2 regions of the Streptomyces solitudinis genome follow, and region 2 is predicted to be linked to the other one. Evidence: riboswitches for the same ligand, from Rfam matches in the RefSeq annotation. Region 2 holds a riboswitch; the other holds the start of a gene.
The links. Region 2 has a riboswitch for cyclic di-AMP ahead of V1J52_RS00785 (LysM peptidoglycan-binding domain-containing protein). Riboswitches for the same ligand answer to the same signal wherever they lie in the genome.
Positions count from the first base shown of each region.

Region 1: it holds a riboswitch for cyclic di-AMP, as region 2 does, so the genes downstream of both, V1J52_RS14730 (LysM peptidoglycan-binding domain-containing protein) here and V1J52_RS00785 (LysM peptidoglycan-binding domain-containing protein) in region 2, are expected to answer to the same signal.

Region 1 is NZ_JAZDCW010000005.1:122,979-138,301, forward strand. It holds gene asnB (asparagine synthase (glutamine-hydrolyzing)) at 1-315, shown strand, start outside; gene V1J52_RS14680 (PrpF domain-containing protein) at 312-1,361, shown strand; gene V1J52_RS14685 (acyl-CoA dehydrogenase family protein) at 1,340-2,533, shown strand; gene V1J52_RS14690 (dihydroorotase) at 2,584-4,038, shown strand; gene V1J52_RS14695 (NAD(P)/FAD-dependent oxidoreductase) at 4,162-5,541, opposite strand; gene V1J52_RS14700 (acyltransferase) at 5,902-7,023, opposite strand; gene V1J52_RS14705 (SurA N-terminal domain-containing protein) at 7,312-7,953, shown strand; gene V1J52_RS14710 (nucleoside triphosphate pyrophosphohydrolase) at 7,976-9,022, shown strand; gene V1J52_RS14715 (DUF6479 family protein) at 9,069-9,425, shown strand; gene V1J52_RS14720 (cytochrome P450 family protein) at 9,537-10,832, shown strand; gene V1J52_RS14725 (transglycosylase family protein) at 11,021-12,067, shown strand; cyclic di-AMP (ydaO/yuaA leader) riboswitch at 12,317-12,470, shown strand; gene V1J52_RS14730 (LysM peptidoglycan-binding domain-containing protein) at 12,475-13,122, shown strand; gene eno (phosphopyruvate hydratase) at 13,345-14,625, shown strand; gene V1J52_RS14740 (FtsB family cell division protein) at 14,786-15,274, shown strand.
Region 2 is NZ_JAZDCW010000001.1:191,343-206,665, reverse strand. It holds gene V1J52_RS00805 (hypothetical protein) at 1-222, opposite strand, end outside; gene V1J52_RS00800 (hypothetical protein) at 249-554, opposite strand; gene V1J52_RS00795 (aliphatic sulfonate ABC transporter substrate-binding protein) at 604-930, opposite strand; gene V1J52_RS00790 (AfsR/SARP family transcriptional regulator) at 1,029-3,902, opposite strand; cyclic di-AMP (ydaO/yuaA leader) riboswitch at 4,477-4,652, shown strand; gene V1J52_RS00785 (LysM peptidoglycan-binding domain-containing protein) at 4,656-5,429, shown strand; gene V1J52_RS00780 (sodium:solute symporter family protein) at 5,780-7,495, shown strand; gene V1J52_RS00775 (hypothetical protein) at 7,509-7,796, shown strand; gene V1J52_RS00770 (pyridoxamine 5'-phosphate oxidase family protein) at 7,921-8,334, shown strand; gene V1J52_RS00765 (amidohydrolase) at 8,408-9,733, opposite strand; gene V1J52_RS00760 (thiazolylpeptide-type bacteriocin) at 9,998-10,168, shown strand; gene V1J52_RS00755 (TOMM precursor leader peptide-binding protein) at 10,282-12,270, opposite strand; gene V1J52_RS00750 (ABC transporter permease) at 12,267-13,022, opposite strand; gene V1J52_RS00745 (ABC transporter ATP-binding protein) at 13,019-14,020, opposite strand; gene V1J52_RS00740 (peptidase M50) at 14,111-15,181, opposite strand.

The sequences.
Region 1 (15,323 bases), on a different contig from region 2:
CAGGGACGGCTGCCCGCGTCCGTCCTGAACCGGCCCAAGCAGCCGTTCACGCTGCCCGTCACGGCGATGCTCCAGCCGGGCCGGCCGCTCATGGAGTACGCCCGCGACCTGCTGTCCGCCGACCGGCTGCGCCGTCGCGGCCAGCTCGACCCGGCCCGGGTGGAGGCGCTGTTCCGCACCCAGGCGCACCGCCCCGACGACCGCGCGGCGATGGCGATCTGGTCCCTGATGGTGCACGAGCTGTGGCTGGAGCAGTTGCGCCCGGCCACCGCGCGCCGGGCGCTGGACCAGCGGGACCTGGAGGTGGCGGTGTGATCGGCTACATCGCGCGGGCCGTCGGTGCGCCGACCCCCACGCTCGTCCTCGACCAGCGGCAGCTCCCGAGGGACGAGGAGCAGCTGCGGCCCCTCCTCACCCGCATCCGCGAGTGGCTGGAGCAGAACGGGCGCAGCGACATCCTCAAGTTCGCCCTCGTCGAGCCGTCCGGACATCCCATGTTCGACCTCGACTACCGCTTCGTGCAGGGCCTGCCCGCCGGAGTGGACCGGTTCGACTTCCAGGCCAGCTGCGGTCACTCCATCCTCGCCTCGGTGGTCGCCGCCGACGGTCAGGCGTGGCTGCCGAAGCTGACCCCCGGCGGCCGGGTGCGGGTGCGCGTCGTCGACAACGGCGACCAGGTGGTGTGCGAGGTGGACGAGGCGCGGCGGCGCAGCGGCAGCTTCACCGTGCACTTCCTCCAGGGCGCGGGCGCCCGCCTCGACGACCTGCTGCTGACCGGCAACCCGGTGGACCAGCTCCTGACGCCCTCGGGCGTGCAGGCGGCCTCACTCGTCTCGATGGGCAACCCGTACGTCTTCGTGGACGCCACCGAACTGGGCCTGCGCAGTGAGGCGGAGCTGTTCGGCGCGGGCGACGGGACGTTCGCCCAGATGCTCTCCATCCGGACGGCGGCGGCCGAACTGCTCCAGTGGCCCACCGACGGCGTGCTCCCCAAGATCGCCGCGGTCGGCCACTACACCGACGGGCACCTGGCGGTACGGGCCATCTCGGTGCCCACGTGGCATCCGAGCATCGCGCTGACCGGCACCACGTGCCTGGCCGCCGCCGCGAGCATCCCCGGCACCGTGCCCGAGCGGCTGGCCCGCGCTGCGGGACTGCCGCGCGGCGTCATCGAGATCGACACACCCAGCGGCAGCACCGCGGCCGCGGCCTCCGTCGCCGGACGCGGCGACGGCGCCGGCACCCTGCACTGGGTCAGCGTCAGCCGCAAGCTCGCCGAGCTCCACGAGCCGCACTGCATCGGCTCGCTGAAGAACTACGACTACAAGGAGGAGACGGCATGGCAGCCGCTGACGGTGTGACCCGCGCCGCGGTGCCGCCCCCCGCGCCCCCGCCGCGCGCCACGCCTTCTCCGCCCGCCACGCCCTCGCGGGACGAACTGGCCGCACGGTACGCGGCGCTGTACGAGACGCTCCGGCGCTGCGCGGGCCCCGCGGACGCGGCGGGCGAGCTGCCCGGGGAGGTCCTCGCGGCGCTGCGGTCCTCCGGGATACTCGGCGCGGCCATCGCCACCGAGTACGGCGGCCACGGCGGCGACGCGGTCCTGACCAACCGGCTCGTCGAACAGGTCGCCGCCGCCGACCCGTCCGTGGCCATCATCCTGTTCCAGCACTACGCGGTGAGCGCCCGCATCAGCGAGTGGGGCACCCCCGGGCAGTGCGCCCGCTACCTGCCCGAGCTGGCCTCCGGCGCCTGGATCGCCGCGTCCGCGTGGAGCGAGTCCGGAGCCACCGCCGACAAGCGGAACCTGGCCACCACGGCCGTCCGCGCCGACGGCGGCTGGGTGCTGGACGGTGCGAAGACCTTCACCACCGCGGCGGGCCTGGCCCAGGTCTACCTGGTGCTGGCCCAGTCCGCCCGGCCGACGCGGACCGCCTCCGCCTACGGCAGCGACGGGCAGACGTTCTACCTGGTCGAGGCCGGCAACCCGGGCCTCACCGCCGACACGGGCACGGATCTCGTCGGCATGCGCGCCTCGGCCACCGGCTTCGTCGAGCTGACCGCCTGCCACGTGGCCGACTCGGCGGTGCTCGGACCCGTCGGCGACGCCGTGCGGATCATCGCCGGAGTCCGGGAGTCCGGCGCCACGCTGGGCGCCGTCTCCCTCGGTATCGCGGAGTCCGCCTACCAGCTCGCACTCGCCCACGCCCGGCGGCGCGGACTGGCCGGGGCGCAGGCCGTCCGCCACCGGCTGGTGGACCTGGGCGCGCGGGTGGCGGCCACCCGCGCGCTGGTGGACAGCGCCGGGCGCCGCGACACCTCCGCGCCCGGCGACACCACCCTGCACAGCAAGCTCGTCGCCTCGCAGCTCTCCGAAGAGGTGGTCACCGAGGCGCTGCGGCTGCTCGGCAGCGCGGGCTACCTGCGCGACCACGCGCTCAACAAGCTGGCCCGGGACGTGCGCGCGGTCGGCCTGATGGGCCCCACCAACGACCTGTGCCGGGAACTGGCCAGCGCCGCATGGACCACCTGACCCGCCGCACGGACTCCGCGACGTCACGCACCTACGGAACAGGAGAACCGGTGAGCACTACCCACGATCTCGTCATCACCAACGCGCGCGTGGTGACCCCCGACGGGGTCCACGACGGCGGGGTGGCCGTGACCGCAGGACGCGTCTCGGCGCTCTTCCCCGCCGGTGCCGCCCCGGCCGCCGAACGCACCATCGACGCCCAGGGGCGCTACCTGCTGCCCGGCCTGGTCGACTCCCACGTGCACTTCCGCACCCCCGGCCTCACCCACAAGGAGGACTGGGCGCACGGCAGCCGCGCCGCCGTCGCGGGCGGGGTGACCACCGTCATCGACATGCCCAACACCGAGCCGCCGCTCATCCAGCCGGAGCTGGCCGCCGAGAAGTCCGCCCTCGTCGAGGGCCACTCCCTCGTGGACTACCGCTTCCACCTGGGCGTCACCGTGGACAGCGTGGAGGACCTGCGGCGGCTGGAGCCCCGCCAGGCCACCTCGGTGAAGGTCTTCATGACCGGCCACCACACCGCGCCGCACGTCATCCGCGACCCGGCCGTGCTGGAGCGCGTCTTCGCCGTCGCCGCCGAGCACGGCATCCGGCTCGTGCTGCACGCCGAGGACGACGGCGTCTTCGCGCTGCTGGACGAGTCCCAGGACCCGCCGGCCGGGTACGACGCCTACGAGTCCGCGCACCCGCGCAGCGGCGGCATCGTCGCCGTGTCCCGGGTCATCGAACTCGTCCGCAGGTACGGGACGGCCGCGCACATCCTGCACGTCTCCTCCTCGGAGGAGTCGGACCTGCTCAAGGCCGCCGGCCGGATCGGCCTCAACATCACCTACGAGGTCACCCCGCACCACCTGTCCTTCTCCGCCCCCGACACCCAGCGGCTGGGCGCCCGCATCCGGCTGCGCCCCGCCATCCGCTGCGTCAGGGACCAGGGGCGGCTGTGGGAGGCGCTGATGGACGGCGGCGTCGCCACCGTCGGCAGCGACCACGCGCCGCACACGAAGGAGGAGAAGATCCTCGCGGTGGCCGACGCCCCGCCCGGCCTGCCCGGCGTGCAGGAGCTGCTGATCGCCGTGCACACCGGCATGCGGCGCCGCTACCCGGAACTCGCCCAGGACGACGTCATGGTCCGCATCGCCCGGCTGTGCGCGGAGCGCCCGGCCGAGCTGTTCGGGCTGGACGGCCGCAAGGGCCGCATCGCCCCCGGCCTGGACGCCGACTTCGTCCTGTTCGACCCGGACGCGACCTGGATCATGGCCTCCGGGCACGCCGAGTCGAAGGCCGGCTGGTCGGCCTACGAGGGGTGGACGTTCACCGGCCGGGTGGACGCCACCGTCCGGCGCGGCGAACTCGTCTACGACGGGCGGGGGGACGAGCCCCGCTTCGGCACCCCGACCGGCATCTGGCTGGACGCGCGGCCGTGCGTCCCGGGCACCGCGCCCGCCGGGAAGGAAGCGGCCAGAGTCCCAGCGCCTCCCGGCCACCCGGCCCCCGCTCCCGCCTGACCCCGGGCACCCCGGCCCACACCCCTCCCCGACCGCCGCCGCGCGGGCGGACCGTGCCGAGGACGGCGCAGGGGCCGGTCCTCCCCACGGATGGAGGACCGGCCCCTGCGGACGGGCGGGACGTCAGGAGACGCGGGCCTTCTGCTTCTCGGCGGCGGCCGGGGCCGGGGCCGGGCGGGCGGCCTCGTAGAACTCCTCGCGCGGGTTCTCCATCGCGCCGAGCGAGACGACCTCGCGCTTGAGGAACATGCCGAGGGTCCAGTCGGCGAAGACGCGGACCTTGCGGTTCCACGTGGGTACGGCCATGCCGTGGTACGCGCGGTGCATGTACCAGGCCAGGCGGCCCTTGAGCTTGATCTTCGTCTTGCCCATGACGACCATCGCCACGCCCTTGTGCAGGCCGAGTCCGGCGACCGCGCCCTTGTTGGCGTGCTTGTAGTCCGCCTGCGGGAAGCCCCGCAGCCCGGAGATGACGTTGTCGCCGAGGACCCTGGCCTGGCGCAGGGCGTGCTGCGCGTTCGGCGGGCACCAGGCGTTCTCGTTGCCGGCCGCGCGGGCGGCCAGGTCCGGGATCTGGGCGTTGTCGCCCGCGGCCCACACGTAGTCGGTGCCGGTGACCTGGAGCGTCGGCTGGGTGTCCACGTGGCCGCGCGGTCCCAGCGGGAGGCCGTAGCGGGCGAGCACCGGGTTCGGCTTGACGCCGGCCGTCCACACGATGGTGCTGGAGTCGACCTCCAGGCCGTTCTTCAGCACGACGTGGCCGTCCACGCAGGAGTCCATCGACGTGGACAGGTAGACCTCGACACCGCGCTTCTGGAGGTGCTCCAGGCCCCACCTGCCCAGCTCGGGGCCGACCTCGGGCAGGATCTTGTCGGCCGCGTCCACCAGGACGAAGCGCATGTCCTCGCGCTTGACGTTCCGGTAGTAGGCGCAGGCGTCGCGGGCCAGGTCCTCGATCTCGCCGATCGTCTCGGCACCGGCGAAGCCGCCGCCGACGAAGACGAAGGTGAGGGCCTTGCGGCGGACGTCCTCGTCCGTCGTGGAGTCGGCCTTGTCGAGCTGCTCCAGCACGTGGTTGCGCAGGCCGATGGCCTCCTCGACGCCCTTCATGCCGATGCCCTGCTCGGCGAGCCCGGGGATCGGGAAGGTGCGCGAGACGGCGCCGAGAGCGACGACGAGGTAGTCGAAGGGCAGCTCGTACGCGTCGCCGACGAGCGGCGTGACGGTGGCCACCTTGCGGTCCTGGTCGATGCCGCTGACGCGGCCGGTGAGGACCTCCGCCTTCGGGAGCACGCGGCGCAGCGGCACCACGACGTGGCGGGGGGAGATGGAGCCAGCGGCGGCTTCGGGGAGGAAGGGCTGGTACGTCATGTAGGAGCGCGGGTCGACGACGGTCACTGTCGCCTCGCCGTACCGCATCTTCTTCAGAATGCGGCGCGCTGCGTACAGACCGACGTACCCACCACCTACGACGAGGATGCGAGGACGCTCCGTGGTGCTCATGCCATCGAGTATCCAGCACCCGAACGGGGGTCGCTCGTGAGCCCCTTCACAAGCACCTGCCGCACCCCTGTTACACTTCCCCGCCCCGCGGCCGGGGCACGCGTCCCGGTGAAGGCTCCGCCGGTCTCACCACACCGGGAGACCCCGCTGTGAGCTGCACGATCGCGCAGCCGCCCGCCGGACGGGACGCGGACAGCGGGCGGCGGACGTCCGCCCGCTCCGCCCGTCGCGGCAGCGGCCGACGGCGCCTCAGCCGGCGCGCGGAGGGCGCGGAAACGGGAAAACCGCCCCTGCCGGGCGGTTTTCCTTGTGAAGAACTTCACGATGTTTCCCGCCGGGGCCCGGCGCGACCCCGGCCGCTCAGCCGAGGAAGCGGCGCAGGCCCAGCCGTCCCCACAGCAGGCTCACGCCGTACGAGAGCCCGATGACCAGCGCCAGCGTGCCCAGCAGCAGGGCGGCGGCAGCGGGCGCGCCCAGATCGGCGGAGACCAGCGGGTGCACCAGTTCCTCCACGAACAGCACGTGCACCATGTACGCGCCCATCGCCGCTCCCGAGAGCTTCGTGAGCGCCGGGCGGTACCGCTCGGGCACCCGGACACGGCTGACGAGCAGCAGCACGGACGCGGTCATGACGGCCACGATGACGTGGGCGTTGGGGATCACGTAGTGGATCTGCGTGTGGTACCAGAGGCAGGCCGCCATGGTGAGCGGCAGCAGCACGGCGAACAGCCAGCGGCGGCCCCGCAGCGCGCGGGCGGGCAGGGCCAGCAGCAGGGCGCCGCCGACCGCGTACGCCAGCGAGTACGTGTCGAAGCCCCAGCCGACGGACGGCGTCTCCCAGCCGGTGACGTCCCCCACCGTCGACAGCAGGCTCGGCGCCACGGCGACGCCGAGCAGTGCGAGGCACAGCCGCCACGGCCACCGGCCGTCCCTGAGCAGCACGGCACAGCCCAGCACCGCCACGATGGGCAGGTAGGCGTAGAGGAACCACAGGTGGTATGCGGGGCGCACGGAGCCGAACAGCGCGTCCACCGCCAGCTCCACCATGGGTTCCGCGTTGCGGTTCCGCAGCCAGGCCCACAGGAGGTAGACGCCGGTCCAGGTGAACAGCGGGACGCCGCTGCGCACGACGCGCCGCCACATCCGCGCCTCGCTGCCGGGCACCGCCCCCACCAGCACGCCCCAGCCGGCGATGGCGAAGAACACCGGCACGGCGAAGGAGTTGAGGGCCTCGACGACGTGGCCGGTCCAGTAGACGTCGCTGCCGCGCGCCTCCTCGTTGCCGACGGCGTGGAGGAACGCGGCGGCCACGTGCCCGAGGATCACGGCACAGGAGGCCACCAGGCGCAGCACGTCGATGTCGAAGCGGTGTTCCGGCGGTGGTGCGGGGTCCGCCGCGAGGGGACCGTCCGCCACGGGCCGGGCGGAGGGGTCGGAGGCGGCGGTGGCCGGGGCGGTGGAGGCGGGGGTGTGAGACGGCATGGTTCCCGGGGGGGGGCGGTGAACGGGGGGGACAACCGGGCGGAGCGTCCGGGGAACGCTAGTGGCCCGGCGGTAACGGCGGTCGTTCTGCACGTGTCCGCCACGTGAACGCCGCGCCCGCGCGGTGCGCCGCCCCCGGCCCCGCCGCCCGTACCGGCGGCGTCCACGCCTGCCGGGACGGCGCCCGGTCCGGGATCGTTGGCCGAAACAGTGGTGGCGGGGCGTGTGACTCCATACGATCACCACGCAGGCAGACGCACCTCGTTCCGGCCCAGCCAGGAGGCATCCATGCAACGCCGTAGGTCCGCGCTCCCGCTCACCGCCGCAGCAGCGCTGCTGGCCGGGGTTCCGCTGCTGACGGGGTGCGGCAGCGACGCGCACCCCGGCGCCGCCGCCGTGGTGGACGGCGAACGGATCACGGTGTCCCAGGTCCAGGCGCGGGCCGAGGCCGTCCGGGAGGCGCAGCGCGCCGACCCGGACAGCGCGCGGCTCATCAGCAGCACCGGCCCGCTGCCCCGCTACACGCTCAACGCCATGCTGCTCGAAGAGGTCGTCGAGGAGGCCGCCCGGGAGCAGGGGGTCGAGGTGACCCGGCGCGACGTGCAGGAGTGGCGCGCCGAGCAGGAGACGCGGATGGGCGGACGCGAGGGCCTGGAGGCCGCGATGCTGCGCGAGCAGGCCGTCCCGCCGCAGGAGGTGGACACGGCCCTGCGGACGGACCTGCTCGTGCGGCGTGTCGCCGAGGCGCTCGGCGTGCAGAACGACCCGGGGGCCGGGCAGGTCCTGAACCGCGCCTTCACCGAGGCGGCCAAGCGTCTGGGCATCGACGTCAGTCCCCGCTTCGGCACGTGGAACGACGAGCAGCTCTCGCTCGTCGGCCAGACGCCGCCGTGGCTCAAGCAGGCCGAGACGCCGCAGGAACCCGCCTGACCGGGCGCGTTACATTCACCGGATGACCACACCCGATTCCGCGCCCGGCGTCCCCGGCGCCCCCCGCACGGCGCCGGGCGCGCCGGACACCGGCCGCGTCGTCCTGCTCACCACCAGCCACCGGGTCGCGCCCGGTCTGCTGTCCTGGCCCGCGTGGCAGGCGCTGCGCGGCGCGGACCGGGTGGTGTGCGCGGACGCCGGGCACCCGCAGCTCCCGTATCTGCGCGAGGCGGGCGTGGCCGTGGAGATCGCCGGTCCGGAGGCCAGGGAGCTGGTGGACGCGTGCGCGGGCGGCCGCACGGTCGTGGTGGTCGCCGGGGCCGAGGGCGAGCCCCGGCTCACCGACGGGCTGGCCCGCCTGGCGGGCGGCGGCCGGGAGGCCATGCCGGATCTGGAGCTGCTGCCCGGCTCCCACGACCTGCCCGGCGCCCGCCTGCTGGATCTGGTCGAGGTCATGGACCGCATCCGCCTGGCCTGCCCGTGGAGCCGCCGGCGCACCCACGAGGACCTGGTGAAGTACGGGATCGAGGAGGCGTACGAGCTGGTCGAGGCCATCGAGACCGGTGACCGGGCGGCGCTGCGCGAGGAGCTGGGCGATGTCCTCCTCCAGGTCGTCTTCCACGCCCGCATCGCCGAGGACGACGCGGCGGACCCGTTCTCGGTGGACGACGTGGCGGCGGCGATCGTCGCCAAGCTGGTCCACCGCCACCCGCACGTCTTCGGGGACGAGACGGCCGAGACGCCCGAGGACGTCAAGGCGCACTGGCTGCGCACGAAGGCCGCCGAGAAGCGGCGCACGTCGGTGACCGAGGGGGTGCCGCTGGACCAGCCCGCGCTGGCGCTCGCCGCGAAGCTGGCGGGCCGCGCCCGCACGGCGGGCCTGGACGTCCGGCCGTCCGGCGGCGGCCCCGGCTACGAGCTGCTGGCTCTGGCCGTCCGCGCCGAGGCCGAGGGCACCGACCCGGAGACCGCGCTGCGCGCCGCCGCCCGCGCCTACCGGGACGCGATCGTGGCGGCCGAGGCGGCCGGGGACAGCCGGCCGGCGGAAGGGGACGTTCCGCTCGCGTAACCCGGACGCGACCGGGTACGCGAACGGCATGGATGAGATGTTTGCGGTGCCTGATCTGTTGGTCGGAATTGCCCCTTTCATCATCGGTCTGGGCGTGGTCGCCCTGCTGACGTGCGCCGTTCTCCTGGGCCTGCGGAAGCTGCGGCGCAGCAACGGCATGTCCGGCCCTCCCGGGCAGCACCCCGGCGGGGCGGACACGACGGGCCACGGCCCCGAGGTGTCCGGGGCCACCGGGCACGAGCGCGAACTGCGCGAGCCGGACGAGGTCCCGCGCGACGGCAGGCGGCGCCTGCCGCACGAGATGCCGGGCTTCGGGAACTCCGGCACCCGGCGCCAGCAGTCCGGCGGCCGGCGCCGCTGGGAGAGCAGCACCCGGGGCGGCGGCTCCAAGGGCGGCGGCTGACCGCACCCGGCACCCGGCACCCGGCACCCGCGAAGGCCACCGCACGGGGCCGCCCGCGGGTGCGTGTGCCCGCCCGCGCGGCCACCGCGCCGTGCGCGTTAGCGTCGCGGGGTGAACGCGCCGCACGAACCCGCCTCCCGCTGCCCCGTCCCGCACGGCCCGGCCCCCGCCCTCTTCAGCCGGGAGTTCGCCGCCGACCCCTACCCGGCCTACGCCTGGCTGCGCGAGCACGCGCCCGTGCACCGCGCCGAGCTGCCCAGCGGGGTGTCCGCCTGGCTCGTCACGCGCTACGCCGACGCCCGCGAGGCCCTCGCCGACCAGCGGCTGAGCAAGAACCCGGGGGCGCACAGCGAGCGCGCGCACGGCAAGGGCAAGGTCGGCATCCCCGGTGAGCGCAGCGCGGGGCTCATGACGCACCTGCTCAACATCGATCCGCCCGACCACACCCGGCTGCGCCGCCTGGTCTCGCGCGCCTTCACGCCCCGCCGGGTGGCCGCCTTCGCGCCGCGCGTGCAGGAGCTGGCGGACACCCTCATCGACGGTTTCGCCGAGCGCGGCTCCGCCGACCTGATCCACGAGTTCGCGTTCCCCCTGCCGATCTACGCGATCTGCGACCTGCTCGGCGTCCCCGCCGAGGACAGGGACGACTTCCGGGGCTGGGCGGGCATGATGCTCCGGCACGGCGGCGGGCCGCGCGGCGGCGTGGGCCGGGCCGTGAAGCGGATGCGCGGCTACCTGGCCGAACTGATCCACCGCAAGCGCGACGACCTCGGCGACGACCTCATCTCCGGGCTGATCCGCGCCAGCGACCACGGCGAGCACCTGAGCGAGGCGGAGGCCGCCGCGATGGCCTTCATCCTGCTGTTCGCCGGGTTCGAGACGACCGTCAACCTCATCGGCAACGGCACCTACGCGCTGCTGCGCCACCCCGCCGAGCGCCGCCGCCTGGCGGCGGCCCTGGCGGCCGGGGACGACGGGCTGCTGGAGAGCGGCGTGGAGGAACTGCTGCGCTACGACGGACCGGTGGAGCTAGCCACCTGGCGGTTCGCCACCGAGCCGCTGACGCTGGGCGGGCAGCGCGTCGCCGCGGGCGACCCGGTGCTGGTGGTGCTGGCCGCGGCGGACCGGGACCCGGAGAAGTTCGCCGCTCCCGACACCCTCGACCTGGCCCGCCAGGACAACCAGCACCTCGGCTACGGGCACGGCGTCCACTACTGCCTGGGCGCGCCGCTGGCCCGGCTGGAGGGCCAGCGGGCACTGGCGACCCTGCTGCGCCGCCTCCCGGACCTGCGGCTCGCCGCCGAGCCGGACGACCTGCGCTGGCGCGGTGGACTCATCATGCGCGGACTCCGTACGCTGCCCGTGGAGTTCACCCCGGCGCCCGCCACCGCCGGGCGGACCCCGTGACCTCCACGTGATCTGCGCGACACTGGCTTGTGACGGACACCCGTTCGCCGCTACCTTCAGCCGCTAACCGTTTCCGCCCGTCCCTCCCAGGGGCGCGCCGCTGTCGTACGAGAGGCCCTCGCATGCGTTCCGGGACCGGTCGGCACCGCCGACCCCGTCAGGCCCCTGCCGTTCTCGTCACCGCGGGGGTGACCGGAGCGGGGTTCGCCCTGCCGCTGCTCGCCACCGTCAGCGCCCAGGCCGCCGAGGGGACGGTGTGGGACCGCGTCGCCGAGTGCGAGAGCGGCGGCACGTGGAGCGCCAACGCGGGCAACGGCTACTACGGCGGTTTCCAGCTCACCCTGGACACCTGGAAGCAGCACGGCGGCACCGAGCACGCCGAGCGCCCCGACCTCGCCAGCCGGGGCCAGCAGATCGCGGTGGCCGAGGCGATGCTCGCGGCCGAGGGCCCGGACGCCTGGCCCGCCTGCGCCGTCTCCAGCGGCCTGACGGCACAGGCCAACGGCGTTCCGGACACGTCCACGACGCCGCAGGCGCGGGGGTCCGCGCAGGAGGCGGAGCAGCGCTCCGGCGGCGCCGCGGCGAGCCCGTCACCGGACGCGCGGCCCGGCACGCTGTCCGCCTCCCCCACCCCCGAGGCGGACACCGGCGCGCGCGGGGACGGCGGGCAGCGGCGCGCGGCGGGCGGCGACGCCTCCGGCCCGGACACCCGGGACCGCTCCACCCCCGGGAGCGGGACGGCCGGGAGCGCGACGGCCCAGGACAGCGCGGCCCGGGACGGTGCCGCGGCCCGGGACGGTGCCGCGGCCCGGGACGGACACACCGCGCAGGACGGCGCCACCCCCGGCCCGTCCGCACCGCGTGGCACCGGCGAGGAGGCCGCGGGCGCGCCGGAGGGGCGCGCCGAGAGCGGCGGACGGCACCGGGGCGCGCCCGACCCGCAGGAGGCGGCGGCCGGTGCCGCCGAGCGCTCGGACCGCTCCGGGGGCCGCCACGCGGCGTCCGCACGCCCCGGCGAGGCGGCCGCGCCCGGGGGGACGACCGCGTCCGGCGCCTACGAGGTGGCGCCCGGTGACTCCCTGTCGGGCATCGCCGCCCAGCACGAGCTGACCGGCGGCTGGCCCGCGCTGTACGAGGCGAACGCCTCCGTCGTCGGCGGCGACCCGGACCTGATCCTGCCCGGTCAGACGCTCGAACTGGCCGACCCGGAGGCGGAGTCGGTCCCCGGGGAGTGACGCGGCGTCACCCGTCCGCACGTAGTGTGACGATGATCACATTCACGTCCCGGCGTGTCCGGTTCGCCACACACCGTCACGTCGTGCGTCACCTGCGGCAATAGAGCCGTCTACGCGTCAAATCACCCCAAGGGCGACGCTTCAGGGGTGATTGATCCGATTATTGCGGTGTGCTTACCGTCACATCGCCCGCTTCCGCGGGCCCGGCGGCCGCCACGCCGAATCCTGCCGGCGGTTACCGGGAACGTCGTCGCGTCAGCGCCGCCGGCAGGAGCGGGGGAACCAGGTAAGCGCCGCTCCGGCGGCTAGGGGTGAAGTCCGCGGCGGGCGCGCTCGCGGCGGACCGGGCCACTCACAGCCCGAACCCGACAGCTCACCTCGCAGGCGTCCGGTGAGAAGGATCTTCCATGCTGTCTTCCCGACTGGCTTCCCGCAAGAACCGCAACCGCCAGCCCGCCGTCGTCCGCATCGCCGCCTCGCTCGCCGGGTTCGCGGGCGCCACCGTCGGCGGCTCGGTGGCCGGCGCGGGCAGCGCGCAGGCCGCCTCCGTCGACACCTGGGACCGCGTCGCCGACTGCGAGTCGAGCGGCAACTGGGCCATCAACACCGGCAACGGCTACTACGGCGGGCTCCAGTTCAAGCAGTCGAGCTGGGAGGCGGCCGGCGGGCTGCGGTACGCGCCCCGCGCCGACCTCGCCACCAAGGACCAGCAGATCGCCACCGCCGAGCGACTCCTGGCCATGCAGGGCCCCGGCGCCTGGGGCTGCGCCGACGAGGGCGGCCTCACCTCCGGCGGACCCGCCGCCTCCGTCGACACCCAGGGCGCGGCCCCACAGCCCCAGCAGCGCGCCGCCCAGCCCCAGCCGCAACCGCAGCCGCAACCCGCCCAGCCGGCCCACTCCGGCCAGGGCGTCCACGTCGTGCGGCCCGGCGACACCCTCGCCGACATCGCCGCCGCCAACGGCACGACGTGGCAGGAGCTGTACGCCGCCAACCGCGACGTCGTCGGCGCCGACCCGGACCTGATCTTCCCCGGTCAGCGGCTCACCGTGTGAGCCGGGCGCCCCGCCGTACGGGACGGCCGCCCTACCGTCCCGTACGGCGAGACGCCGCTCCTCGCCGCCCGGTTTCTTCCCCGTTTGAACAAACCCGTCGTACCGCGCCGACCTGCGGCTTCACGAGATGTTCCGTCCCCGGACCCGGCCCGCGGCCCCCGCGCGGGGCCGCGGACCGTTAGGCTCTCGCCCAGGAAGCCCGACCACATGAAGGAGAACCTCGTGCCGTCCATCGACGTCGTCGTAGCCCGCGAGATCCTCGACTCGCGAGGCAATCCCACGGTCGAGGTCGAGGTCGGCCTCGACGACAGCAGCACCGGCCGCGCGGCCGTGCCCTCCGGCGCCTCCACCGGCGCCTTCGAGGCGCTGGAACTGCGCGACGGCGACAAGAACCGCTACGGCGGCAAGGGCGTCGAGAAGGCCGTGCTGGCCGTCATCGAGCAGATCGGCCCCGAGCTGGTCGGCTACGACGCCACCGAGCAGCGCCTCATCGACCAGGCCATGCTCGACCTGGACGCCACCGCGGACAAGTCCTCGCTGGGCGCCAACGCCATCCTGGGCGTCTCCCTGGCCGTCGCGCACGCCGCCTCCGAGGCGTCCGACCTGCCGCTGTTCCGCTACCTCGGCGGCCCGAACGCGCACCTGCTGCCGGTGCCGATGATGAACATCCTCAACGGCGGCTCCCACGCGGACTCCAACGTCGACATCCAGGAGTTCATGATCGCCCCCGTCGGCGCGGAGTCCTTCTCCGAGGCGCTGCGCTGGGGCACCGAGACCTACCACGCGCTGAAGGGCGTCCTCAAGGAGCGCGGCCTGTCCACCGGCCTGGGCGACGAGGGCGGCTTCGCGCCGAACCTCGGCTCCAACCGGGAGGCGCTGGACCTCATCCTGGAGGCCATCGAGAAGGCGGGCTACGCCCCGGGCCGCGACATCGCGCTCGCCCTGGACGTCGCCGCCTCCGAGTTCTACAAGGAGGGCTCCTACGCCTTCGAGGGCCAGTCCCGCACCGCCACCCAGATGACCGCCTACTACGGCGAACTCGTCGACGCCTACCCGCTGGTCTCCATCGAGGACCCGCTGTACGAGGACGACTGGGAAGGCTGGCAGACCATCACCGAGCAGCTCGGTGAGAAGGTCCAGCTCGTCGGCGACGACCTGTTCGTCACCAACCCCGAGCGCCTCCAGCGCGGCATCGACGACAAGGCGGCCAACGCCCTCCTGGTGAAGGTCAACCAGATCGGCTCGCTCACCGAGACCCTCGACGCCGTCGAGCTGGCCCAGCGCAACGGCTTCAAGTGCATGATGTCGCACCGCTCCGGCGAGACCGAGGACGTCACCATCGCCGACCTCGCCGTCGCCACCAACTGCGGCCAGATCAAGACCGGCGCCCCGGCCCGCTCCGAGCGCGTCGCCAAGTACAACCAGCTCCTGCGCATCGAGGAGATCCTGGACGACGCCGCCGTCTACGCCGGCCGCAGCGCCTTCCCGCGCTTCAAGGGCTGATCCCCGCGGGCGCCCGCGCGGCGCCCCGGCGGCGGCCCGTCCGCCCGTCGCACCGCCGTCCCGGCCCCGCGGTCCCGTACCGTGTGGCCGGGACGACCGGCACCGCCCCGGCGCGCGGCCGTCCCGGCAGCAGACCAGGAGCGGGCGAGAGGGAGGCGACGTGGCCGCGGAACGGGAACGGTCCTCCACCGCGACCCGGCTCAGGGCGCTCGGTGAGGAGGCCGCGCAGCGCGTCTACCGCGCGCAGGACCGGCGGCTGCTCCGCGCCCCGCGCCGCGGCCGGCTCACCGGGCGGGCGGCGCTGCTGGCGCTCGTCGTCTGCTCGCTGGTCGTCGCACTGGCCTACCCGACGCGGCAGTACGTCTCGCAGCGCGCGGAGATCGCCGAGCAGCGCCGCCAGGCCGCCGAGTACCGGCAGCGCGTCGCGGAGCTGCGCGAACTGAAGGCCCGCCTCCAGGACGCCGCGTACGTCGAACAGCTCGCCCGCGAGCACCTGCACTACGTGCGGCCGGGCGAGCGCGGCTACACCGTCCGGGACGGCACCGCCGAGCCGCGCCGTCCCGCCGACCGCGACAGCAGCGACCGCGCCTGGTACCGCAACCTGTTCGACGGCCTCGACCGGGCGGACGGCGCCGGCGCCGACCGCTGAACCCCGCCGCCAGCCGGCCGCTGGACCTCACAGACGAACCGGAAGACAC
Region 2 (15,323 bases):
GGAGATGCCCGCCCGTTCGGCCTCCGCCAGCATCGCCGTCGCGGCCTCGGTCAGGGCCGCCTCGGCGGCCGCGCCGTTGCCGACCCGGCCGAAGATGCCGTCCACCGCGGCGATCTCCACGAAGCGCTCCCGCATCGCGGACAGCCCGTCCAGGTCCTCCGTCCGGTTCTGGGTCCGGTACAGCTCCCAGGCGTTGAGGTGTTCGGTGTCCCCCGCACCCATGGCGCGTCGCTCCTTCCGCTACCGCGTCACAGCCGGGCGGCTCGGCGCATGGCCTCGCCGCCCTCGATGCCGATGTCCCGGGTCTGGCCGATGGCGGTGTTCTTCAGGCCCAGGTCCTCGACGAACCGGTTGACGTCGCGCACGTACTGCTCGTTGCGCTCGGCTAGGACGCCCGCGAGGCCGGCGTCGATGGCGCCTTCGGGGAAGAGCGCCTCGATCCGCGACATGACGTCGCTCCAGATCTCGTTGCACTCCTCGACCTGGTCCCTGCCGATCCGCTGGATGGCGGACAGTCCTTCGCTGTTGAACGAGATCTGGCCGTCTCCGTACATCTCCCTGCTCCTCTCTGGTCAAGCGGTGGCGCGGTCGGCTGCGGGCCGGTCAGCCTTCCATGCCCTGCGACACCGAACCGGCGCGGCGCATCGCGTCCTGGGCCTGCACGTCCGTCTCCTGGCCGTGCTCGCCGGTGAGGTTCAGGTCGGACTTGAGCCCGTCGAGGGCCTCACCGAGCGCGCTGCCCGCACCGGCGAGGTTGGCGTAGTTGTCCATGGCGGTGGCCGTTCCGGCGCCGCGGTAGGCGAGGGCGACCTGCTCGCCCTGGGCGCCGATCGTCTTCGCGGACTGCGTCATGCGGTCGTAGGCGTCCGCGACGATGCCCTCGATCTCCTTGAGCCTGTCGGTACTGACGTTGACGTCGAACTCGGTCACGGCCCTCGAACCCCTTCCGGACGTGCTTCCCCGTGCGGTGCCGCCGTGCGGACGGCGGCACCGTCCTCACGGTAGGGCGGGGGCGTATCAACGGCGTATCAGCCGCGTGGCGGGGTGCCCGGTGACGCGCCGGGGGACGGTTCGCCGCCGGTGAGCAGCACGGACAGGGAGGCCGCCTCGCGGGAGTTGAGGTCGTCGAGCATGTGCCGGGCGCGGGCGTCGGCGGCGGACGCCTGCTCGGTACGGCCGAGTCCGCGCAGGGCCGCGCTCAGCATGGCGTGCAGGTGGGCGACCTGGAACGGGTCGAAGGGCTGCTCCGCGGCGTGGCCGATCCCCCGGTCGGCCCAGCACGCCGCGTCCTCGAAGTCCCCGGAGTCCAGCGAGCACTCGGCGAGGACCGAGGCGATCGACGCCAGGTGGTAGTCGAGGGGGGCCTCGCGGTAGGCGCCGGTGAGCAGGTGCACCGCCTCGTCGCGCTGGCCCAGCATCAGCTGGCACCGGCCCAGGTTGTTCAGCGCCGAGTAGACGATCTCCGGCGGTCCGCCCGCCCGGCCCTCGGCGAGGGCGGCCCTGGCCGTCTCCACCGCCTCCTCCAGGCGCCCGCTGATCGCCAGGCACGGCGCGAGGTTGTTGAGCGCGCCGAGTTCCTCGGGGTGGTCGCCCAGCCCCCGGAAGAGCCCGATGGCGCGTTCCAGGTGGACGCGGCCGCGCTCGCCGTCGCCGCGCTGGCCCGCCGCCTTGCCGAGCTGGCTGTGCGCGATCGCCCGCGCGTAGTCGTCGCCGCGCCGCTCGGCCGCCCGCAGCACCGCACCGCACAGGCGTTCCTGGGCGCGCCAGCTCAGCCGGACGACGAAGTACGTCTCCAGCGCCCGGCACGCCTCCAGCGCGAAGGCGGCCAGCGGGCGTTCCGCGGTGTCGTACTCGGGTTCGGAGAGCTGGCCGGCGAGCGCGAGGACGTCGTCCATGACGGAGTCCGCCCAGGCCATGGCCTCGTCGGTGCGGTCGAAGGTGCGGCCCTCGGGGTAGCGCGCGGCGCCCTCCCGGTAGCGCCTGCGGAAGGACTCCGGCAGCGTCAGTGGTGAGTTGAGGCGGTGGAGCGAGCCGAGGTACCAGCGGGACAGCCCGCTCAGCGCGCCGTGCGCCCGCGCGGTGGGCAGTGCGGCGGCCTGCCGGACGGCGGCGGCGCGCACCAGGTCGTGCAGGGAGTAGGCGCCGGGGCGGGGGCTGGAGGCGATCTGGGCGTCGGTCAGCCGCTCCAGCGCGTCCCTGGCCCGGGCCGGGCTGTGGCCGCCGAGGGCCGCGACGGCGGGGACGCTGTAGGTGGTGACGGCGGTGGTGCCCAGCAGCGGGAAGAGCGCGGCGGCGCGCTGGTCGTCCGGGTCGTCGGCGGCGGCGAGCTGGTCGATGCTGAGCATGAGGCTGGCGCGGGCGTCCAGGTCGGCGGTGACGAGTTCGTCGAGCCGGCCGCGTTCGTCGCGCAGGACGGCCGCCCAGTCCGCCACGCTCCAGCGGGGCCGCGAGGCGAGCCGGGTGGCGATGATGCGCAGCGCGAGCGGGAGCCGTCCGCACAGGGCCGCCAGTTCCTCCCAGTGGGCCTGGTCGCCGGGCTCCGCCGGGCGCCCGGAGACGGCCTTGATCAGGGCGACGGCGTCGGACGTCGTCAGCGCGTCCAGGTGCAGGTGCTGGGCGTGCGGGACGCCGGTGAGCACGGCCCGGCTGGTGACGACGGCCGCGCTGCCGGGCTCGGCCGGCAGCAGCGGGAGGACCTGGCGGGTGTGGACGGCGTTGTCGAGCACGAGGAGCGTGCGCCGCCCGGCCAGGAGTTCGTGGTAGAGCCGGGTGGCGGCCCCGGTGTCCGCGGGGATGTGCTCGGGGCTCACGCCGAGGGCGCCGAGCAGGACGTGCAGGGCGTCGACGGTCTCCAGCGGGGCGCGGTGCGGGTCGGCGCCGCGCAGGTCCACGTGGTGCAGCCCGCCGGGGAACCGGTCGGCGACCTCGCGGGCCGCGCGGACGGCGAGCGTGGACTTGCCGACGCCGCCGGGTCCGTCGATGAGGCAGACGGCGGGCGCGGAGGGCGCGCCCGTCAGCCGCTCGCGCAGCCGGGCCAGTTCGACGCCGCGGGCGACGAACGCGGCCGTCCCGGCGGGGAACGCCGCGCCGGGCGGCGGTCCGGCGGACGGCGCGGCGGCGGGCCCGGGGGCCGGGGAGGCGGCGTGGCCGGCCGGGGCGGGCGCGTGCAGGGCCGGGTCGGCCCGCAGGATCGCCCGTTCCAGCTCGCGCGTCTCGGGGCCGGGCTCGATGGCCAGTTCGTCGACCAGGTCCCGGCGGGCGTCCCGGTAGGCGGCGAGCGCCTCGGCGGTGCGGCCGCAGCGGTGCAGGGCCAGCATGAGCTGCCGGGTGAGGCGTTCGCGCAGCCGGTGGCGGCGGGCGGTGGCGCTCAGCTCGTCGACGACCAGTGCGTGGCGGCCGAGCGCGAGTTCCAGCTCGAAGCGTTCCTCGGCCGCGGTGAGGTGCAGCTCCTCCAGGCGGGGCCGCTCGTTGGTGCGCAGCGGGCTGTCGGTGAGGTCGGCCAGCGGGGTGCCGCGCCACAGCGACAGCGCCTCGCGCAGCAGGGCGGCGGCCTCCGCGGGGGCGGCGGAGGTCCTCTCCCGGGAGCGCAGCAGCAGCGCGCGGAAGCGGCCGAGGTCGGTCTCGTCGCGTTCGGCGGCGAGCAGGTAGCCGCCGGGCACGGTGCGGATGCGGTCGCCGGGCACCGCCTTGCGCAGTCGCATGACGTAGTTGCGCAGCGCGGTGCGGGCGTTGGCGGGCAGCCGTTCGCCCCACAGCTGGTCGGCCAGCTCCTCGGCGGGGACGGGGCGGCCCGGGTGCAGCACCAGCGCGGCGAGCAGCGTCCGCAGCATCGGCGCCGTGACGGGCAGGTGCTCGCCCCGCCCGTCCAGGGCGACGACGGGACCCAGGATGCGGAACTCCAACGGACACCTCCAGAGCCAACCGCGCCGGCCCGCGGCCGGGTCGGGTACGTACGCCGAGAGCGGATCGGCTGCGGGGGACTACAGCGGCACCGCAGACTCTACGCAATCGGCCGTGCGCACCGGTCATACGCCTGTGACGGGACGGTGGAGAACCGGCGCGTACCGGCGGGAGCCGGTCGGGAAACGGGCGAAAGCACACATGGCGCCCATACAGCCCAACAGGGAGCCTTTGCCGCTGGACTTCCGAAAACGGAAGGCTCCCCGCAGGACTGTGGCGGAGTTCACAGACCCGTATGCGAATGCAACATCATCACGACGGCACCGCAGCTGCGACACCGTCAGACCGGCGGTGGCGGGCCAAATTTGGCACCGGTCCGCGAGGCGCCCCTTTCCACCCGGTACGTCGCCGATCATCCTCTGGTGTCCGGCCGCGCCCCCCACCGGGCCGCACCGGGCGGCCCCGGCCCCGCCGTCTCCTTGTCGCAGCCTCGAACGCTGTGCTTACGTGTCCCCGCCACCGCACCTCATGGCGGGGGCCCTCCGACCGGGACGCCGAATCCTGCCGCCCGGACGGGGGTGACACCAGCCGTCGCGGCAGGAGCGGGGGAACCAGGTAAGCGCCGGACACGCACGTCGCGTGACCGGCTAGGGGTGAAGCCTGTCCCCGTTCGCATTTGCGCATCGGGGCATGGCCGGGCAGCTCCAGCCCGAATCCGACAGCTCACCTCGCAGGCGCAGGAGAGGAACCCACCCATGTCCCGTGGACGTCACAGCCGCCCGCGTCACCAGCTCGTTCTCCGGCACGTCTCCCGCGCCTCCGCGATCCTCGCCCTCGGCGGGGCCAGCGTGGCCGTGCCCCTCGCCACCGCGGGCAGCGCCGCCGCCGCTCCCGCCGCGGCCCCGGCCGCCGCGGTGGCCGCGGCCGCCCCCTCCCAGGCCGCACAGCAGTCCGCCGCCTCCCACACCGTGGCCTCCGGGGAGACCCTGCACGGCATCGCCGCCGCCCACGGCGTCGAGGGCGGCTGGGAAGCCCTCCACGAGGCCAACCGCGAGGTCATCGGAGCCGACCCGGACCTGATCCGGCCCGGCCAGGAACTGGTCCTCACCGCACCGGACGCCCGCGCGGACGAGGCCAGGGCCAGCCGCACGGCCGAGCGCACCGCCGCCCCCGCCGCCACCGCCGCCACCGCCGCCGCCAAGAGCTACCCGGACTCCCTCGACGGGTGGATCACCGAGGCCCTGGACATCATGGCGGCACACGGCATCCCCGGCTCCTACGACGGCATCCACCGCAACATCATGCGGGAGTCCAGCGGCAACCCGAACGCGATCAACAACTGGGACATCAACGCCCAGAACGGTGTCCCGTCCATCGGCCTGCTCCAGGTGATCAAGCCGACGTTCGACGCCTACCACGTGCCCGGCACCGTGAACAGCCAGTACGACCCGGTGGCCAACATCGTCGCCGCCTGCAACTACGCGGCCGACCGCTACGGCTCGATCGACAACGTCAACGGCCCCTACTGACGGGACCGCGCACCGCTGTACGGGCGGGCCGGTACCGGAGACCTCTCCGGTACCGGCCCGCCTTCGTGCGTACGGACGCGGGGCGCGGGCGAGGCGGAGGCGGGGGCGCACCGGCGGGTGTTGACGCGCCGGGGACACGGCGGTGTAATACCCGCTTGGCGTTCGAAACTGTTCGCTTGTGTTGTTTGCTGGTCGATTGAAGGAGTGGTGGTTCCGATGCGACGCACCCCACCCGGCGACCCTCCCGCCCACCACGCTCCCGCCCCGGCACCGGCGTCCCCCGCCGCGTGCCGCCGCCCCGAAACCCGGCGGCGGTGCCACGGGGCGGACGAACTCCCCACGAGAGAACCATGCCCCTCACACAACCGCTGACCGGCGGTGCGCCCCTCCTGGTCGCCCAGGACGCGCTGCGGCTCGACGCCAACGCCGTCGACTACGCGCTGCTCGCCCTCTACTTCGTCTTCGTCCTCGGCGTCGGCTACGTGGCCAGACGCTCGGTCTCCACGAGCCTGGACTTCTTCCTGTCCGGACGCTCGCTCCCGGCCTGGGTGACGGGCCTGGCGTTCATCGCCGCGAACCTCGGCGCGATCGAGATCATCGGCATGTCGGCCAACGGCGCCCAGTACGGCATGCCGACCATGCACTACTTCTGGATCGGCGCCATCCCGGCCATGCTCTTCCTGGGCCTGGTCATGATGCCGTTCTACTACGGCTCCAGGGTCCGCAGCGTGCCCGAGTTCATGCTGCGGCGGTTCGGGCCCGCCGCCCACCTGGTGAACGGCGTCAGCTTCGCCGCCGCCCAGGTCCTCATCGCGGGCGTCAACCTCTACCTGCTGGCCACCATCGTCAACGTGCTGCTCGGCTGGCCGCTGTGGACCTCCGTGCTCGCCGCCGCCGCGATCGTGCTGACCTACACCGCGCTCGGCGGCCTGTCGGCGGCCATCTACAACGAGGTGCTCCAGTTCTTCGTCATCGTGGCCGGACTCGTCCCGCTCACCATCGCCGGGCTCAACAAGGTCGGCGGCTGGGACGGGCTGGTCGACCGCGTCACCGACAGCCCCGGCGGAGCCGAACAGCTCACCGCCTGGCCGGGCACGCAGCTCACCGGCTTCGACTCCGAGCTGCTCAGCGTCATCGGCCTGGTCTTCGGCCTCGGCTTCGTGCTGTCCTTCGGGTACTGGACGACGAACTTCGTCGAGGTGCAGCGGGCGATGGCCTCCAAGTCCATGTCCGCGGCCAAGCGCACCCCGATCATCGGCGCCTTCCCCAAGCTGCTGATCCCGTTCGTCGTCATCGTCCCCGGCATGATCGCCGCCGTCTCCGTGCAGGAGCTGGCCGACTTCAAGCGCACGGGCGAGGGCGGCGTCGACTACAACGACGCCATCCTGCTGCTCATGCGCGACCTGCTGCCCAACGGCATCCTCGGCGTCGCCCTGGCCGGTCTGCTGGCCTCCTTCATGGCGGGCATGGCGGCCAACCTCAGCTCGTTCAACACCGTCTTCACCTACGACATCTGGCAGTCGTACATCGTGCGGAACAAGCCGGACGGCTACTACCTGCGCATGGGCCGCTGGGTCTCGGCGGGCGGCACGTTCGCCGCCGTCGGCACCGCGTTCATCGCCTCCGGCTACGCCAACCTGATGGACTACCTCCAGCAGCTGTTCTCGTTCTTCAACGCGCCGCTGTTCGCCACGTTCATCCTCGGCATGTTCTGGAAGCGCATGACCCCGGCGGCCGGCTGGCTGGGGCTCGTCGCGGGCACGGCCTCGGCCGTCGCGGTCTTCTGGCTCTCCGAGGCGGGCGTGCTGGAGCTGTCCGGGCAGGGCGCGAGCTTCGTCGGCGCGGGCGCGGCCTTCGCCGTGGACATCGTCGTCAGCGTCGCCGTCAGCCTCGTCACCCGGCCCAAGCCGGACGCGGAACTGGAGAACCTTGTCTACTCGCTCACTCCGAAGGAGAAGCTGCGCGAGAAGTCCACCGGCGAGGACGCGGGCTGGTACCGCCGCCCCGGCCTGATGGCGGGCATCGTCCTGGTGATCACCATCGTGCTCAACATCGTCTTCGGCTGAGAGGGAGGTACCCGTGACCGCGCAGAAGACCCCCGGGGGCCGCCGGACCGCCGGCGCCCTGGACATCCGCCTGTTCATCGCCCTCCTGCTGGGCATCTACGGCGCCGTCCTGACCGTGACCGGCGCCGTCGCGTCCGACGCCGACATCGCCAAGGCCGCCGGCCTCAACATCAACCTGTGGTCGGGGCTCGCCCTGCTCACCGTCGCCGCGGCGTTCACCCTGTGGACCCGCCTGCGCCCGGTCGTCGTCCCGGAGGAGCCGGAGGCCCAGGACTCCCCCGGCGGGGACGGCCCGGCCTGACGCACCGGGACGGCCGGGCGGTGGGGCCCCGCGACGGACCCACCGCCCGGCACGGGCGCGGCACGCCGCGACGGCACAATGGGACGTCCGCCCGTCCCCCGCACCCGACCGCCGAGGACCCGCCGTGCACAGCGACACCCCCGCCACCCCACCGTCACCTCCCGGCTTCTGGGAGGAACGCCGGACGTGCTTCCTCACCACGCTCCGCCCCGACGGCAGCCCGCACCTGGTGCCCGTCGGCGTCACCTACGACCCGCTGACCCGCGTCGCCCGGGTGATCTGCGACGGCGGCAGCACGAAGGTGCGCAACGTCCGCAAGGCGGGGCCCGGGGCCCGGGTGGCCGTCAGCCAGGTCGACGGGCGCCGCTGGTGCACGCTCGAAGGCACCGCCGTCGTCCGGGACGACCCCGGCGCGGTCGCGGAGGCCGAACGGCGCTACGCCGAGCGGTACCGGACGCCGGGGCCGAACCCGCGGCGCGTGGTCATCGAGATCACCGTCACCCGCGCCCTGGGCACCGCGAAGCCGCCGGGCTGGTGAGCCCCGCCGGGCGGGGCGGAGGCCGGACGCGTCCGGGCGCCGTGGTCAGCCGCGGGTGCGGGACGCTCCCGGTTCACGGCCCCGGCCGGGTCGCGGGGCCGCCGAGGCGGTCCAGGGCGGCGGTGGCCAGAGCCGAGATCGCGGACGGCAGGGCGGTGCGCACGTGCGGCGCGAAGTGCGGGGAGTGGTTCGGCGGCGGGCTGGAGTCCCCGGCCCACTCCCCGGGGCCCACGACGCCGACCATCCAGTACACGAGCGGCACGCCCTCCTCGCCGTGGAGGCTAAGGCCCCGGTCCCCGAAGAGGGGGAAGTCCTCGGCCGCCATCGACGGCGGCCAGTGGCCCACGCGCGCGGGTCCGTAGCGGGCGGTGTGGGCCCGGCGGACGGCCTCGGTGGCCCACGGGTCCCCCCACAGGGCGGGCGAGCGGGAGACGAGGGCCACCTCCGGCTCGCGCGGGCAGGCCGAGGCGGCGCACTCGGCCCGCACGATCCGTTCGACGGCCGCGACCGCGCGTTCCAGGGCCTCGTCGGTCGCCGCCCGGACGCCGACGCCGAGCTCCGCCCGTTCGGGCACCACGTTCGCGGCCGTCCCGGCGCGCACGCTGCCCACGGTGAGCGCGACCTGCTCCGCGGGCGCCGTCTCCCGGGAGACGACGGTCTGCAGACGGGTGATCACCGCGGCCGCGGTCACCACGGGGTCCACCGTGAGGTGCGGGGTGGCGGCGTGGCCGCCCCTGCCGTGCAGCACGACGGCCAGGGTGGCGCTCGCGGCCGCCACCGGGCCGTGGCCGCCGCCGTGCGCGACCATGCCGGAGGGCAGCGGGGCCGCGTGCTGCGCGAGCACCACGTCCGGCCTGCCGAAGCGCGCGTACAGCCCGTCCCGCAGCATCGCGCGGGCCCCGGTGAGCGTCTCCTCGGCGGGCTGGCCGACGACCACGACGGTGCCGCGCCAGTGGTCCGTGCCGCGGGCCAGCAGGTCCACCGCGCCGGACGCCGCCGCGAGGTGCAGGTCGTGGCCGCAGGCGTGCATGGCGTCGTTGCCGCTGGCGTACGGCAGTCCGGTGCGCTCGCGCAGGGGCAGGGCGTCGAGTTCGGCCCGCAGGTACACGCGTGGGCCCTCGCCGTTGCGCAGCACGCCGACGACGCCGTGGCCGCCGACGTCCCCGGTCACCTCGCAGCCGCTGCCGGCCAGCCGCTCCGCGAACAGGCGGGCGGTGCGGCTCTCGTGGCCGGAGAGTTCCGGGTGCCGGTGCAGGTCCAGGTAGAGGGTGAGCGCGGGCCGCAGCACCTCCCCGGACCGGCGCAGGACGGCGGAGGCGTCACCGGTGTCCGGCACGGCGCCGGGCTCCGGGACGGGGCCGGGAGGGCCCGGCGGGGGCGGGGGTGCGGGCGGGTTCATGGCGGGACGTCTCCTGACCGTGTGTGTCCGGGGCACCTGCCGCGTCGTGGCCCGGCGCCGGACGGTGCGGGCCTGGCCGGTGCGGTGCGGGGGCGGCGGGTGCGGTGCGGGGGCGGCGGGGCGGGCGCCGCGGACCGCTGGCACCGCGCGCCAGCGAAGTGACAGCGGGGAGAGGGCGCGGTGGTGAGCGGCTGCCGGTCCAATGAGAAGCGCACGGTACCGGGCAGCCGTCTCCCACGGCCGCCCCGACGCGAAGGAGAGAGCATGAACAAGGACCTGAGCACCCTCGCCGACGAGATCCTCGAGCTCGAGGCCGAGACCTTCGAGATCTCCGACTACTCGGACGCCAGCGAGGTCGTGCTGGCCGGCTCCACGAGCACCAGCTCCACCTCGACCTGCAGCTCCACCACGAGCACCACCTCCTGCTCCGCCTGACCTCCCGTCGGCGCGGCCTGGCCGCCCGGCGTCCGGCCCCCGGCGCGGCGCGCGCCGGGGAGCGGACGCCGGGCGTTCGCGTTCCCGCGTCCCCGCCGGGGCAGCCGCCCCCATCAGGGGAAGGGGTGCGGGACCCGGCGGATCTCGGCGTCCGTGAGGTCCGTCGCGCGGTGACCGCCGCGCCGCAGCGCGGTGCGCAGCCGGGGCAGCAGCAGGGCCCGCTGCCGGTTCCAGCCGAAGTCGATCGGCAGGAGGCCCGGCACCAGGGTGCTGACCGTGCGCAGCCCCATCCGTTCCTGCTCCGGCGTGGTCTGGTCGACGGCGATCACGTCGTGCCCGGCGCCGACGAGGGCGTCGCGGACGGCCAGGACGTCGTCGCGCAGGTCTCCGGTGCGCGGACGGCCGCCGTCCTCCCAGTCCCGGTAGACGTCGGCGAAGGAGTGCGCGGCGGCCGGTTCCAGGTAGTCACGGGCGTGTTCGGCCATGCGGGGCAGGCCGTAGAGCTGGGCGTGGTCCTTCAGGTGCCGGACCTTGGAGAAGTCGTCCGCCATGGCCTCCAGTTCGCCCCGGCGCTCCCGGGTCTGCCGGGGCAGGTGCGGCAGGTAGGTGAGCACTTCGGACAGGGCGCCCTCGACGGCCTTCCGGGGGTCCAGCGAGGCGGCGGCGGCGAAGGAGAGCGTGCCCGGTCCGCCGTCGCGGCGGACGGCGACGGCGGTGGCCACCGGCACCGCCAGGTCGATGCGGTTGTCCAGGACGTGCACGTCGTACCCCTGGAGCGCCGCCCTCTCCACCATGACGGCGGCGGTGCGGCCGCCGACGGTGGACAGGTCGACGCGGGGCAGGCGGGCCGCGCCGTACCAGGCGTTGAGGAAGGCGTCGCGCTCGACGAGTTCCAGGAGGCCGCCGAGCAGGGCCTCCTCCAGGCAGCCGCCGATGGCGCAGCCGTTGGAGCACTCGAAGACGAAGTTGTCCGCCGCCAGCCCGGCGCTGTAGTAGACCAGCCGCGAGGGCACCAGCACCGGGCGCTCGTCGCGCAGCGACCAGCCCCACTCCCAGGGGATGGGCCGGTCCGGGTCGAACGGGTCGACGAGCGGGTCCTCCCGGTAGGTCCGCGGGTCGTAGAACCCGCAGGCGGCCGGATCGACGGCGTCCGCCCGCAGCGCGTTGTAGGAGCCGGTGACCGGCACGGCGCGGCCCCGCCGGTGCGTCCCGGCGTAGCGTTCCAGCCCTTCGAGGAAGGCCAGGGTGCGGCTGGTGGCGAAGGAGTTCTCCTGGCCGCTCCAGGTGACGTCGTTGAGCCCGGCGTACCCCCGGACGAAGACGCTTCCGGCGACGGGCGCGGTGGTCGGCGAGGTGACGCTGCTCCAGGTGCCGCCGCCGAGGGCGCCGCAGACGGGGTTGGCCAGCGCCTCGGCGGGGAGGGGCAGGGCGGAGGCGGGGCGCAGGCGGTAGGTGCCCGCATCCGGCTTGGTCCGGCTGGCCGGTGTCAGCGGTGCCGGGCGGTCCGCCCCGGGGGCCGGTGCGGTGCCGGGTCCGGGGGCGCGGCGGACGCCGCAGTCGGGGCAGAGCGGGTCGGCGAGCAGCGGATACGTGCGGACCGCCAGGCTGCGCAGGTCGATCCGGGACACCTGGGGCAGGGCGCGGTCGGCCGGGTCCGTGGCGGGTGCCTCGGCCAGCGGCGCGGGGGTGAGCACGGCGGCGCACAGCGCGGCGACGGCGTCGTGCGCGTAGGGCGTCAGCAGCGGCCACGGTCCCGCGGGCCGGGGCCCGTCCGGGCCGCCGGTCTCCAGGGCGTCGCGTTCGCTGCGGCTGCGCAGCCGCTGCCAGCGCAGCGCCAGGCATTGTCCGCAGGCGGGCGCGGTGCCGTCGCCGCCCCAGGGTCCGACGAGGACGGCGGATGCGGTGACGTGGACCCGGGCGCCGGCGCGGACGGCGGCCCAGGGGTCCGCGGCGCCCCGCTCGCCGAGGGTGGCCGCCGCGTCCGTGGCGCCGACCGGCACGGCCACCGGGGCGTGGCGGCCCATGCGGCCGGTGAGGGCCGAGCGGAGCGTGGCCAGGGCCTGTTCCATCGGTTGCGGCAGCGGCCGCGTGCCGGTGCTCATGAGCTCTTCGTCCAGCGGAACGTCTTCACGGCGACGGCTCCCATCAGGAGGGCGAAGACGGCGAGTCCGGCGCAGCCCACCGCGATGTCCCCGCCGTCGCCGCGGCCGGTCAGCGCGGCGGACACGGCGTCGTTGAGGTAGCGCAGCGGCATGACCAGGGAGACCTGTTGCAGCCAGGAGGGCATGGAGTCCAGCGGGAAGAAGGACCCGGACAGGAACGCCATGGGCAGCATGAGGAAGTTGGCGACGGCGGCGACCGACTCGGGGGTGTCGGCGAAGGAGCCGATGATCACGCCCAGCAGCAGGAAGGTGGTGATGCCCAGCAGCATCACCGGGACCAGCAGCGGCCAGCCGGACGCGGGCCGCAGCCCGAACAGCGGGAGCATGGCCACGCCGACGAACAGCAGCGACTGGACGAGGCCGACGACGAGGGCGATGGCGTAGCGGGAGCCGATGACGGCGGACAGCGGGGCCGGGGACATGCGGATGAGCCGCAGGATGTCGTCGCCGCGCCACTGCATGAGGGTGAAGGCGATACCGAACACGGCGGCGTTGGCCACGCCCCAGGAGAGCACTCCGGCGGCCGTGTAGGAGATGTAGGACAGGCCGCTCTCCTCGACGGCCTGGCCCCGGAAGATCAGGCCGAAGACGACGAGGAAGAGGAGCGGGAAGGCGAAGGTGAAGAAGAGGGTCGTCTTGTCGCGGACCTGGGCGCGGTAGCCGGCCGCGGCCAGTGCGGTGTAGGTGCTCATCGCTGCTGCTCCGTGGCGTCGGCGGGGGTGGCGGGGGCGGGGCCGCCCGGCGCGTTCGCGGCGCGGGCGGTCAGGTCGAGGTAGACGTCCTCCAGGCTGGCGGTGCGGGTCTGCACGCCGTCCAGCCCGGTGAGGCGGTCGACGGCGCTGAGCACGCGTCCGGCGGTGCGCGTCTCCAGGACGAGCGAGCCGCCCTGGACCGTGACGCGGTCGACGCCGGGGAGGGCGGCGGCCTCCTCCTCGTCCAGGCGGCCCAGCGGCAGCAGCAGGCGGCTCGGCGTCTTCGAGGCGTCGACGAGGTTGTGCGGGGAGTCGGTGACGGCGATGGCACCGGCCACGAGGATGGCGACGCGGTCGCACAGGGCTTCGGCCTCGTCCAGGTGGTGCGTGGTGTAAACGATCGTGCGGCCCTCGGCCTTGAGGCCGCGCAGCACCTCCCACAGGTCGCGGCGGGCCTGCGGGTCGAGGGCGGCGGTCGGCTCGTCGAGGAAGATCAGTTCGGGGCCGTGCACGAGGGCGGAGGCGATGGCCAGGCGCTGCCGCTGGCCGCCCGACAGGTTCTCCACGCGGACGTCCCGCTGCGCGGTGAGGCCCGCGGTGGCCAGGGTGGCGTCGACGGCCGTCTTCGGGGCGCCGTAGAGCGCGGCGACGGTGCGCAGGTGCTCGTGCGCGGTCTGCCGCACGAAGAACGCCGAGGACTGGGTCTGCACGCCCAGCCGGGGCAGCAGGGCGGTGTTGCGCGGCCAGGGGGACTCGCCGAACACGGCGACCGAGCCCGCGTCGGCCCGGCGCAGCCCTTCCATGATCTCCACCAGGGTGGACTTCCCCGCGCCGTTGGGCCCGAGGAGGCCGAAGAACTCGCCCCGGTGGACGCGCAGGGTGACGTCGTCGAGGGCCTGCCGTTCCCCGTAGCGCTTGGAGACGCCCCGGACCTCGACGGCGACGGGCGGGGGGGTGCCTTCGGGGGGTGTGGGCCGCATGGCCAGTACCTCACTCATGGGGTTGCGTGCGTCCTTAAGCGTCGTGCCCTCGGATGGGGCGGGTGGCGAGGGCATCGGGCGGGGGTGGGGGCGGGGGCCGGGAGCGGGTCAGCCGAGCACGAGGACGGCGGCGGCCGCGCAGGTGCCGCCCACGGCGAGGCAGACCAGGGCCGCCCACACGGCGCCGTACGCGGTGTAGAGGACCCGGGCCCGCCGCGGGTAGGCGGTGGTGGCGGCGGCCCGGCCCTCGCGCCGGCGCAGTGTCAGGTAGGCGCGGGTCTCGGGGGCGAGCTGGGCGGCGCCGAGGGCGTGGCCCAGCATGCGGTAGCCGTCCAGCGGCGGGATGGGGACGATGTTGCTCAGCGCCTGGACGCCGCCGAGCAGCAGCAGGCCCGCCAGCAGGGGACGCTCGGTGCCGTCTTCCGGCGCGAGCGCCCACCACACCGCGAAGGGGAGCAGGAGCAGCAGGTTCACGTGGGCGCCGGCCCCGGCGATCACGAGTTTGGCCCTGCGGCCGGGCAGGAACAGGTAGTTGTCCACGGTGCAGTACATGATGGCGACCGGGAAGCGCCAGCGCAGCCCGATCTCGGCGACGCTGCCGCCGTAGTGCTGGGCGGCGACGCCGTGGCCGAGTTCGTGCAGGGTGATGCTCAGCCACAGCAGCAGCGCCACCGCGACGAGCACCGCGGGCTGTCTCACCAGCTCGGCCGCGCCGCCGAGCAGTTCCCCGGCGTGTACGGCGAGCACCACGACCATGGCCGCCTCCGCGGCCAGCAGGGGCAGTTGGACGGCCGGGTGCAGCAGCGGGCGGAGCAGCCGGTGCAGCCGCGCGGTGGTCGCGTCGGCGTCGGCGACCATGCGGCGGGTGCCCCGCCACAGGGTGCCGGTGCGCGGCGGCGCCGGTGGCGCGGGCGGCGGGTCCGGGGCGCCGTCCAGCAGGCCGCGGGCGCCGAGGAGGCCGAGCAGCCGGTGCCAGTTCTCCACGGTGAGACGGCGGCCGAACCGGGCCGCGTACTCGGGGCCGATGTCGTCGAAGTTCCGGGTGCCGTCGAGCCGGGAGATGACGAAGTGCTCCTTGGTGCCGACCTCGAACGCCGCGCCGCTGACCGGGTTCCTGACGAGGTGGACGGTGCGCGGGCCGCGCAGCAGGGGCGGGCTGAGCAGGACGCCGCCGCGCAGCGCGGGCCGGTAGGCGCGCGCTGCGGCACCGGCCCGCGCGGAGGGCTCCGCCGGGGACGGGACGCCGGTGGTCCCGCCCCCGGTGTCCGGGCTGGTGCCGGGGCCGGGGCCGGGGGCGGGGGCGGGGGAGGTGCGGTCGCGG